DNA from 2 places in the Allobosea sp. 05T422_2 genome. Region 2 is predicted to be linked to the other one. Evidence: riboswitches for the same ligand, from Rfam matches in the RefSeq annotation. Region 2 holds a riboswitch; the other holds the start of a gene.

Region 1 (4,505 bases), on a different contig from region 2:
CCGATCGTCAGAACCGCATCCGCCATGCTCACGAGCTCATGCAGCTGCTGCGCCAGGCTGCGGCGTTCCGGCTGATCGAGATCGCGATCGCGCAGCCAGATCCAGCGTGCCCCGCCGGCGAGCGCCGCAGAGACAAGCTGCGGCAAAGGCTTCACGGCCTGATGCCGGTCGGTGACGACGAGCAGCCGGTCGGGCAGCCTGTTCACGACCCCACAAGCCCGAGCTGCGGGCTGGACGGCTGAGCCCGCCCACGCCGCGGAATGCGCCCCGCCAAGCGGGCGTTCCAGCCGGCCTCGACGGCGTGACGCATGGCGAGTGCCATTCGCACCGGATCATCGGCCTTGGCGACGGCGGTGTTGAGCAGAACCCCGCTCGCGCCGCATTCCATGGCGATCACCGCGTCGGAGGCCGTGCCGATGCCGGCATCAACGATCACGGGCACGGGCGAGCGGGCACAGATCAGCTCGAGATTGGCCGGATTGGCGACGCCCATGCCCGAGCCGATCAGCGACCCCATCGGCATCACGGCGGCGGCCCCGAGATCAGCCAGGCGAGCGCAAATCACCGGATCGTCGTTGCAATAGGGCAGGACGACGAAGCCCTTGTCGACGAGCTGGCGCGTCGCCTCCAGCAGCTCACCGACATCGGGATAGAGCGTCTCGCGATCGCCGATCACCTCGAGCTTGATCCAGTTGGTGCCAAGCGCCTCGCGTGCAAGCTCGGCGGTGAGGATGGCGTCGCGCGCGGTTTCGCAGCCTGCCGTGTTGGGCAGGAAGCGGCGGCCGGCAAGCAGGCGCACCGTGTCGGAGCCATGGCCCTGCAGCGAAATGCGACGCAGGGAGAGCGTGACAAGATCCGAACCGCTGGCCTCGATGGCATCGACCATGATGCGCTGGCTCGGATAGCCGGCCGTGCCAATGAGGAGCCGCGACGACAATGCCGTGCCCGCCATGGTGAGGGCCTCGATCGGAGTGCTCATGTCAGCCCCCTGCGAAGGCACGGATGATTTCGACGCGGTCGTTGCGCGACAGAGGCGTCTGCGCCCAGTCGACCTGCCGGACCACGGTGCCATTGAGCGCGATCGCGAAGCCCTGCGGACCCGGCAAGTCCATCTCGGCCGTCTCCTCCTGCCAAAGCGCCGCCAGATTCTCCGCTGCGCTATCGCGGTCCTTGCCATTGATGATGAGTTTCATGAGGTTGCCTCCAGACAGGGGGTGAAGCGCGCCTGGCCGAATGACGCGGCCGGACCCGTGATGCGATTCTCGACGAGGAGTTGCTCGATCGCGGCTGCCGTGACGGGGGCGAGCAGATAGCCGTTGCGGTGATGGCCGGTCGCAACGAGCAGGCCCGCTATCCCCGTCTCACCAAGGATCGGCGCATCGTCGATCGAGGTCGGGCGGAAGCCGGACCAGATCGCCTCGACCGGCATCTCCTCGATCGAGGGCAGTGCGCGCCGGGCGCCGTCGAGCAGGGCATAGACGCCGCCAGCGGTCACGCTGTCGTCGAAGCCGCGTTCTTCCATGGTGGCGCCGACGAGGAGAGTGCCGTCGCTCTTGGGAGCGAGATGCACCTGCTCGGTCCAGACGACACGCGCGAGCGTGCCGGTCTCGGGCGTGCTGCGCAGGGCGAGTGACTGACCCTTGAGCGGGCGGACGGGGATGTCGAGCCCCTGAAATCGGGTCCAGGCGCCGGCGGCCGCAATCACGATCGGGGCCTTGCAGAGCCCGCGCGGCGTCGAGACGCCGAGAGCGCGGCCGCCGGCCAGCTCCGGCTCGGCCTCGCAGGCTTCGACCAGGTGCCCTCCGGCCGCGAGACAGGAGCGTCGTAGCGCCGCCATGACGCGCGGCGGATCGACCTGATGGTCGGCCGGGCAGAGAATGCCGGCAACGACCGAGGGCCTCAGCCCGGGCTCGCGTTCGCGGCATTGCGCCCCGCTAAGCCATGCAGCCTCGACCTCGGCGCGCCGCTGCATGTCATGGCGGAAACGCAGGCGCTCGACCTCCTCACGCCCCAGCGCGACCAGCAGGACACCGTCCCGGCGATAGTCGACGCCGAGCCCGCTCTCGGCTTCGAGCTCGCGCGCAAAACCCGGCCAGAGCCTTTGGCTTTCGAGCGCCAGTGGCAGCTGCTCCTCGCCGCCCGGKTCCAGCTCGGCGGCCGCGGCCAGCATGCCGGTCGCGGCAAGGCTTGCCCCTTGCCCGATCGTGCCACGCTCGAAAACGGTCACATCGAGCCCGCGCCGGGCCAGCCGCCAGCCGATGGACAAACCGATCAGGCCGCCGCCAATGATGGCGATATCGGTGGCGGCCGGCGCCTCGCAGGCGACGGGCCCGGAAGCGTCGCCAGATCGGCGAAGGGTGGTGTGTGGCGGGCCTCGCATAGGCAAACTCCTCGCCCGCTCGGGGAAGGAGATCTGGCAGCCCTTCGGCTGCCGGCAAGTGCCGCGACGCTCCATCCCTCCGCCGGTATGAGCCGGATCAGGTTCGAAGGATTTCCGCGCGCCTCTCCGGGGAACACCCGGTCTGCCAGCGGTTTCTCAGCCCCTTGCCGGGGATCTCCTTGGATCCGCGCAGTCTGGAGCCGGGGCGGCAGCGAGGTCAAGGCCAATCAGACACGAACGCCGGGAGGACCCCGGCTGGCGGGCCAGGGGCCGGGAATCTTCGCCGGTCCAAGGCGCTGCTGAGGCACCTCGCCTMCCGCCATTCACCCGCGCTCCGCTTCCGCTGCCGGCACGCGCGGCCAGGCGGGCAGCTTCACGAGGGAGCGCTCCGCCGGCCATGCCAACAGCCTGCATTGTCCGTAGCGCCCAAAGCAGGCGCGACGGCGGAACGTTCCGGTCCATGAGCCGTTGGACCTCTACCGCCGCGACAAGAAGGCGGTTCAGGAGAAGCCCAGTGCCTACAGACGCGGAAAAGCCGGTTGTTCTCGTTGTCGACGACGAGCCGATCATCAGGATGTATGCGGCCTTGCTCGTCGAGGAGGCCGGTTACCTCGCCGTCGAGGCAGCGACCGCCGACGAGGCCCTGGCCATTCTCGAGCAACGCGACGATGTCCGCATCCTCTTCACCGATGTCGAGATGCCGGGCTCGCTGAACGGCCTGCAGCTGGTCGAGGTCGTGCGCGAGAAATGGCCGCCGATCGGGCTGATGGTGACCTCGGGCCATGTCCGGGTCGACCCTCAGAAATTGCCTGAGCGGGCCCGGTTCTTTCGAAAACCCTATACCGAGAGCGAGATCATCAGGACGCTGAAATCCTTGCCGGCCAGCGCCTAGGCGCGCCTGACCGAATGGGCGCGAAGGAAACGGCCGATCCCCGCGCCGGGGCGGGATCGGGGCAGAGCCCAGGAAACGGGCTTGAAACGGGCTTTCCGTGCCCGACGGAGGGCTTGCATCCTTCGTGATGGCGCCGACCGGATATCCCGAGATCTGCAACTCGCCCGCGCGCAAACCGGTGAGGCACTGCGCGCAACTCGTAAACCAGCTGGAGAACTGGTAGGATCGCAGGTGGGCGACGCTTTCCGATTGCTGGGCGGACACAGCCATGCGGAAGTTCGATTACTACGACACCGTGCTGGTACCGTGGTATTCGGAAGATGACTTTCCTGCCTTGCTGGACATGGTCGGCAAGGACCCCAGGATCCCCCGCTCCTATCCCGAATGGAAGCGCCAGTTCGCTGCCGCGACGGAGCTGCTTCTGGCCAAGGGCAAGACCGTCCAGATCATCACCGTTCGCCTCGCCGAGTATCTTGAGTGGCTGCAAAACACCCATCGCAGCAACACGGTGGCGGCACGCCTGCGCTATCTGAAATGGCTGGCCACGCAAAACGGCCAGAGGGCGACCGTCCTCCCCGTGCCGGCAAGGGTGCTGTCCGACGCAGGTGGCGAGGGCTAGCCGCACAGGGTTCGCCCCTGCCAGGTCCAAGGGGCCTGTCTCCGTCATGCGGTCGCGCCTGGCAGCGAGCGCCTTTGGCGCCCCCATAGGAAACAGGCAATGGCGGCTGCTTGCACCACGGCAGCGACCGCAAACAGCGCTGCCCCATCGAAGCTCGACAGTCCGGTTGGCGACAGCGTCCGCAGAGCGCCGAACACGGCCGGCGCAAAGGAATAACTTGCCTGTCCGATGGCAACGATCAGTGGAACGACGCGGGCAACGTCTGCCTTGCCGAATTCGACCTGTGCGATGAGCGGTGGCAGGGATGTGGCATTGCCAATCCCCGCACCGAACAGAATGACGCCCATGATCATCAGCGTTGCGTTGGCATCGCCCGCGATCAGGAAGGTCAATGACCCGCCGATCTGGACCGCATAGCTCGCGCAGGCGACGAGGCGGCGGTCCGCCGAGGCAGGCATGACGAGGCCGACCACCGTCCTGCCTGCGATCGCGGCGATCGTTGCGCCGCCCATGGCCAGCCCGGCATTTTGAGGCCCGATCGCCGGGACGAGCAGGGAGAACAGATGGGCGAGAAGGCCGATCTGGGCGAACAGACCCAACGCCATCCCTGCCGC
Region 2 (6,888 bases):
CTGAACCGCGCCGCGAGCCGCAGATGCCGCGCCCCGTGCCGCCGGGCGCCGGCGAACCCGGACGCCCACCAGCCATACGGCCGCAACCCGCGCCCCCGCCCTCCTCCGCGCCTCAGCCAATCCCGGCGGTGCCGCGCCCGGCTCCTCCAGCCCAGCCCAGCCAGCCTCAGGCCGTGCCGCCGCGCGCCCAGCCGCCCGTCCCGGCCCCCGTGCAGCCGCCGGCAGCCCGTCCGATTCCCGCCCCACAGGCGCAGCCGCCGGCAACCGCACCGTTGACGCCCCCAGCAGGGGGACGCGCTCCCGGAGCGGCTCCGCAAACCCAGCCGCCCGCTACCGCCCCGCTGGCGCCACCTCCTGCCGGCCGTGCGCCCGGCACGCCACCGGCCGGCCAGGCGCCAGCGGCAGCTCCGGGCCAGCCTCCGGCGGCTCGCCCGACRCCAGCRCCGGTGCCAGGAACKGCYCCGCAAGCYCAGCCGCCCGYSACCCAGCCRCTGGYGCSGCCTCCGGGTGGTCGTGCGCCCGGCGCGCCGCCAGCCGGCCAACCGCCTTCTGCAACACCCGGTCAGGTTCCGGCGCCGCTACCCGCTCAGCCGCCGGCAGCAGCCCCGCTCGCCCCGCCCCCCGGCGGTCGCGCGCCCGGCGCAGTCCCGCCGCCCGTTGCACCGCCGCAGCCGGGCCAGACGCTCGCTCCGCCTCCGGCCGGCCAGCCTCCAGCCGCTGGACCCGGGCAACTGCCCCCGCCTGACCGGCAGGGCCGTCGCGGTGGCATCGGCCTCGGTGGCGCGGCTGCGATCGGCCTTGGCGTAGGCGTACTCGGCGGCATCATGGCGACGCAGGGCGCGACGCGCCTCGACGATGTCCGCGGGCGCCGCGAGGAGCGCCGCGAGGGCGACGTCACGATCATTCGCGAGCCCGGTCGCACGATCATCCGCGACGACGACCGTGCCATCATCCGCCGCGACGAGACCGAGCGCTTCCGCGACCTCGGCTGGCAGGGACGGACCGAACGGCGCGGAGACGAGAACGTCACCGTGTTCGAACGGCCGGACGGCAGCCGCATCATCACCGTGACCGACGAGGATGGCCGCCTGATCCGCCGGACCCGGCGCATGCGCGATGGCGATGAGATCGTGATGATCGACAACACCCGCCGCGATCGGCCGGATATGCGCTTCTCGGACGAGGTCGTCGTGCTGCCGCCGCCGCCGCTGCCGATCCCGCGCGAGCGCTATATCGTCGACGCCGAGCAGGCCGACCAGCGCCTGATCTATGAGACGATCACCGCCCCGCCGATCGCCGCGATCCCGCGCCGCTACACGCTCGACGAGGTCCGCTACTCGCCGGACCTGCGCGCCCGCATGCGCAGCGTCGATATCGACACGGTAACCTTCGAGACCGGGTCCTGGGAGGTCACCCCCAACCAGGCGCAGCGGCTCTCGGTGATTGCCGCCTCGATCAGCCAGGCACTGCAGCGCGCGCCGAACGAGGTTTTCCTGGTCGAGGGCCATACCGACGCCGTCGGCTCGGATGTCGACAACCTCTCGCTCTCGGATCGCCGGGCCCAATCGGTCGCCGAGATCCTGACGCGCGATTTCCAGGTGCCGCCGGAGAACCTGACGACGCAGGGCTATGGCGAGCAGTATCTCAAGGTGCAGACGCAGGAGGCCGCCCGCGAGAACCGCCGCGTCACGCTCCGACGCATCACCCCGCTGCTGGCCGGGCAGAATCAGCCGCAGTGAACCAATAGAACCGGCGCGGCGGGCGACCGTCGCGCCGGTCTCCCCGGATCAGGGGATTCAGGAATCAGCAAGCTCTCCGGCTTAAGACCTGTCGTAAGGAGAGTTGAGATGAGTGAGACAACCGTCGCGATCGCGCAGGGCTTTGCCGCAAGCCAGGCAGCCTCGACCCGCCAGACCTTGCAGACAGCGATGGTGAAGCAGCAGGCGACGTCCGACCAGGCGCTCGTGGATATGCTGCAGCAGAGTGCCGAGTCCCAGAAGGCTACTCTTGCCGCTGGCCAGGGCCAGAACGTCGACATTCTCGCCTGAGCCCGGCATTCCGGCGCCGCATGGCAGGGCCGCATCCCGCCCCTTGCCGGTTGCGTTCAAGAGCCGCCGGCCCTAACCTCCGCTTCGTTCCGAGGGGTGCTCGCAAGAGCTGAGATGGCGTCCAAAGCCGAACCCGTCGAACCTGATCCGGGTCATACCGGCGGAGGGACTGGAACGCGGCGTGCGCCACACGTGTACCCGCAGACAGCAACTGGACCGCTTCTAAACCCGGATCTCCTGAACCTTGGACCAAGGAGGAGATCCCATGAACGCCCACACCAAGCCCCAGAAGAATACCGTCAAGGCTGCCCCTCAAAGCGTGACGACCGGACCGATCATCGGCTCGCGCAAGATCTATGTCGCGCCGCCGGACCATCCCGAGATGCGGGTGCCCTTCCGCGAAGTTCAGCTCACCACCGATTCCGAGCCGCCGGTCCGGATCTACGACCCGTCCGGTCCGTTCACCGAGAGCGATGTCACGATCGACCTGAATGCCGGCCTGCCGCAGCCGCGCCGCGCCTGGCTCGATGCCTCCGGCTTCACGACCGTGCCCGGCCGCGCCGTCACTGCCGCCGATAACGGCCATATCTCGCCTGAACAGCTCGTTCCCGCCTGCCCGGCCCCACGCCCGATCCTCGAGGCGAAGCCCGGCCAGATGGCGACCCAGTACGAGTTCGCCAAGGCCGGCATCATCACGCCCGAGATGATCTATGTCGCGCATCGCGAGAATCTCGGCCGCGCCGCGATGCTCGAAGGCGCACGCGAGCGCCATGCCGATGGCGAGAGCTTTGGCGCCTCGGTTCCGGAATTCGTCACCCCTGAATTCGTGCGCGAGGAAATCGCCCGCGGCCGCGCCATCATCCCGGCCAATATCAACCACCCCGAACTGGAGCCGATGGCGATCGGCCGCAATTTCCTGGTCAAGATCAACGCCAATATCGGCAATTCGGCCGTGACGTCCGGCGCTGCCGAGGAGGTCGASAAGCTGGTCTGGGCGATCCGCTGGGGCGCCGACACGGTGATGGACCTGTCGACCGGCCGCAACATCCACAACATCCGCTCCTGGATCCTGCGCAACTCGCCGGTTCCGATCGGCACGGTGCCGATCTACCAGGCGCTTGAGAAGGTCGGCGGCGACCCGATCAAGCTCGACTGGGAGGTCTTCAAGGACACGCTGATCGAGCAGGCCGAGCAGGGCGTCGACTATTTCACCATCCATGCCGGCGTGCGCCTGCCCTATGTCCCGCTCACTGCGAGCCGCGTCACGGGCATCGTCTCGCGCGGCGGCTCGATCATGGCGCGCTGGTGCCTCGCGCACCACAAGGAGAGCTTCCTCTACGAGCGCTTCGACGAGATTTGCGAGATCATGCGCAAATATGACGTCTCCTTCTCGCTCGGCGACGGCCTGCGTCCGGGCTCGATCGCCGACGCCAATGACCGCGCCCAGTTTGCCGAGCTGGAGACGCTGGGCGAGCTCACCAAGGTCGCCTGGGACAAGGGCTGCCAGGTGATGATCGAGGGCCCGGGCCACGTGCCGATGCACAAGATCAAGGAGAACATGGACAAGCAGCTGCGCGAATGCGGCGAGGCGCCGTTCTACACGCTGGGACCGCTGACCACCGACATCGCGCCGGGTTACGACCACATCACCTCGGGCATCGGCGCGGCGATGATCGGCTGGTTCGGCTGCGCCATGCTCTGCTATGTCACGCCCAAGGAGCATCTCGGCCTTCCCAACCGCGACGACGTCAAGACCGGCGTCATCACCTATCGGATCGCGGCCCATGCCGCCGATCTCGCCAAGGGCCATCCAGCGGCCAAGATCCGCGACGACGCGGTCTCGCGCGCCCGCTTCGACTTCCGCTGGGAGGACCAGTTCAACCTGGCGCTCGACCCCGATACGGCACGTTCCTTCCATGACGAGACCCTGCCGAAGGATGCCCACAAGGTCGCGCATTTCTGTTCGATGTGCGGGCCGAAATTCTGCTCGATGAAGATCACGCAGGATCTGCGCGCCGAAGTGCTGGCGATGGGCGAGAACGAACGCGCGGCGCTCGAGGGCATGGCGGAGAAATCGCAGGAATTCCTCGCCAAGGGCGGCAATCTCTACTTGCCGGCGGCGGAATGAGCGCGACGATGACCGCGGCCCGCCTCGACGCGACGGTCGTTGCAGGCGTGCTGGCGCGGGTGGCAGCGAGCCGCCCGCGGGTGCAATGCCTCACCAATACGGTGGCGCAGAACATTACGGCGAACATGCTGCTCGCCTTCGGCGCGATCCCGTCCATGGCGATCCATGTCGACGAGATCGCGGCAATGGCCGAGGGCGCCGGCGCGATCCTGATCAACATCGGCACGATCAATGCCGAGAGCGAACTCGCCATCCCGAAGCTGCTGGAGGTCGCGCGCGACCGACAGAAACCGCTGGTCTTCGATCCGGTCTTCGTCGAACTCTCGCCGCTGCGCCAGCGCGTGGCGCGCGAGGTCTTGCGCCTGCCGAACATCGTCGTGCGCGGCAACGCGACCGAGATGGCCGCGCTTGCTGCCGATCTCAAGACGGCGCGCGAGCGCAACCTCACGCTCGTCACCACCGGCAAGGTCGACCGGATCATGCGCGCAGGCGGCATGCTGTCCGTCTCCCATGGCCATCCGCTGATGACGAGGGTCACCGGGGTCGGCTGCGCAGCGGGCGCCCTGATCGCGGCATGCTGCGCGGTCGAGGGCGATCCGGCAGTCGCGGCCGCCGCCGCGCTGACCGCCTATGGCGTCGCCGGCGAGATTGCGGCAGAGACATCGCAAGGGCCCGGCAGCTTCGCCGTGCACCTGATCGACGCGCTGGCAGGGATGGACGAGGCCACGCTGCGCGAACGGATGGGAGAGCACGGGTGAGCGTTGATATCCGCCTTTACGGCATTGTCGATCCGCAGATCGCGGCCGGGCGCTCGCTGGCCGACCTGGCGCGTGCCGCGGTCGATGGCGGCGCCACCCTGATCCAGCTGCGCGCCAAGACCGAGACGACGCGCGAGATGGTGCGCGAGGCCCGGGCCATCCGCTCGGCCCTGCACGGCACAAGGGTGCCGCTGCTGATCAACGATCGCGTCGATGTCGCGCTCGCTTCCGGTGCCGACGGCGTCCATCTCGGCGCCGACGACATGAAGCCGAACGATGCCCGCCGCCTGCTCGGGCCCCGCGCCATCATCGGCGCGACGCTGAAGCATGAGGATGAACTCTCCGCATTGGCCTCGGCGAAGATCGACTATGCCTGCATCGGCGGTGTCTTCCAGACCTCGCACAAGGACAATGCCGGCTCCTCGCTCGGTCTCGACGGCTTCACGGCCCTGCGGCGCAAGGCTGCTGCCGCATTGGGGCCGCTCCCGGTCGGAGCCATCGCCGGCATCACGGCAATGAATGCGGCCTCGGTCATCGAGGCAGGGGCTGACGGCATTGCCGTGATCGGCGCGCTGTTCGTGCAGGACGATGTCGAGGCCGCCGCGCGCGCACTGCGCGCGGTGCTCGAGCGGCTGCTGCCGACGCCGCCAGAAGCTCCCGCATCCACCTGAACCGTCACGTGGCAATGCCGGGCGCGCAGCCCCGCCACGAGCGCCCGGCCCCTTGCTTCGCGCCCGTCGCTCGCCCATGAACGGCACGACATCGAGGGAGCGCTGCGTCATGACGAATTATGTGATCGAACCGCCCGCCATCAACGCGGTTCCGGTAGCGGGTGGCGGGCTCTTCCCCGTGCGCCGCATCTTCTGCGTCGGACGCAACTATGCCGAACATACCCGCGAAATGGGGGGCGATCCCGACCGCGAGGAGCCGTTCTTCTTCACCAAGCCCGCGGACGCAGTGGTGATCAACGGCACCGACATGCCCTATCCCAGCAAGACCAAGGACCTGCACCACGAGATGGAGCTGGTCGTCGCGATTGGCACCGGCGGGCGCGACATCCCGGTCTCCGAGGCGCTCTCGCATGTCTATGGCTATGCGGCCGGGCTCGATATGACCCGCCGCGACCTGCAGGGCGAAGCCAAGAAGACCGGCCGCCCCTGGGACATGGGCAAGGGCTTCGACCAGTCGGCCCCGATCGGGGAGATCGTGCCCGCGAGCCATAGCGGCCATCCCGCGGCCGGCAAGATCGAGCTCACGGTCAATGGCCGCGTGCGCCAGACCTCCGATCTCGCCAAGCTGATCTGGAGCGTGCCGGAGACGATCGCCTATCTTTCCGGCCTCGTCGCGCTGGCTCCCGGCGACCTGATCTTCACCGGCACGCCGGAAGGTGTCGCCGCCGTCGTCGAGGGCGACGTGCTGGAAGGCGCCATCGACGGCGTCGGCACCGTCCGCACCCGGATCGCCTGAAGAGACTTCGAGGAACCTGACCATGCAGCTGACCCCTGACGCCCGCGGCGTCTATCCCATTGCGCCGACCCCCTTCACGCCCGATGGCGCCATCGACTGGACGAGCACCGACCGGCTCTTCGATTTCTACGCCGGCATCGGTTCTGACGGCATCACCGTGCTCGGCATCATGGGCGAGGCGCCGAAGCTCGAACCGGAAGAGTCCGTCGGGCTCGTCAAGCGCGCCGTCGCGAAGATGGGTGGCAAGCCGATCATCGTCGGCGTTTCGGCGCCGGGCTTTGCGGCTATGCGCTCGCTGGCGCGGCAGGTGATGGATCTCGGCGCCGGCGGCGTAATGATCGCCCCGCCGCCGAGCCTGCGCACCGACGACCAGATCGTCGGCTATTACGCCCAGGCCGTCGAGGCGATCGGCAGCGACATTCCCTTCGTCATCCAGGACTACCCGCTGACGCTCTCGGTGGTGATGACGCCGGCCGTGATCCGCCGC

Evidence for each region. A riboswitch is a leader RNA that binds a small molecule or an ion and turns the genes downstream of it on or off. The one in region 2 is predicted to bind thiamine pyrophosphate.
Region 1: it holds a riboswitch for thiamine pyrophosphate, as region 2 does, so the genes downstream of both, thiO (glycine oxidase ThiO) here and thiC (phosphomethylpyrimidine synthase ThiC) in region 2, are expected to answer to the same signal.

The regions. Positions count from the first base shown of each region.
Region 1 is NZ_JBFTLD010000251.1:4,643-9,147, forward strand. It holds gene AC1DJT_RS29335 (thiamine phosphate synthase) at 1-206, opposite strand, end outside; gene thiG (thiazole synthase) at 203-979, opposite strand; gene thiS (sulfur carrier protein ThiS) at 981-1,193, opposite strand; gene thiO (glycine oxidase ThiO) at 1,190-2,380, opposite strand; TPP riboswitch at 2,438-2,570, opposite strand; gene AC1DJT_RS29355 (response regulator) at 2,895-3,272, shown strand; gene AC1DJT_RS29360 (hypothetical protein) at 3,541-3,891, shown strand; gene AC1DJT_RS29365 (MFS transporter) at 3,936-4,505, opposite strand, start outside.
Region 2 is NZ_JBFTLD010000196.1:5,668-12,555, reverse strand. It holds gene AC1DJT_RS26005 (OmpA family protein) at 825-1,739, shown strand; gene AC1DJT_RS26000 (hypothetical protein) at 1,848-2,048, shown strand; TPP riboswitch at 2,131-2,235, shown strand; gene thiC (phosphomethylpyrimidine synthase ThiC) at 2,314-4,176, shown strand; gene AC1DJT_RS25990 (hydroxyethylthiazole kinase) at 4,185-4,934, shown strand; gene thiE (thiamine phosphate synthase) at 4,931-5,605, shown strand; gene AC1DJT_RS25980 (fumarylacetoacetate hydrolase family protein) at 5,715-6,401, shown strand; gene AC1DJT_RS25975 (dihydrodipicolinate synthase family protein) at 6,424-6,888, shown strand, end outside.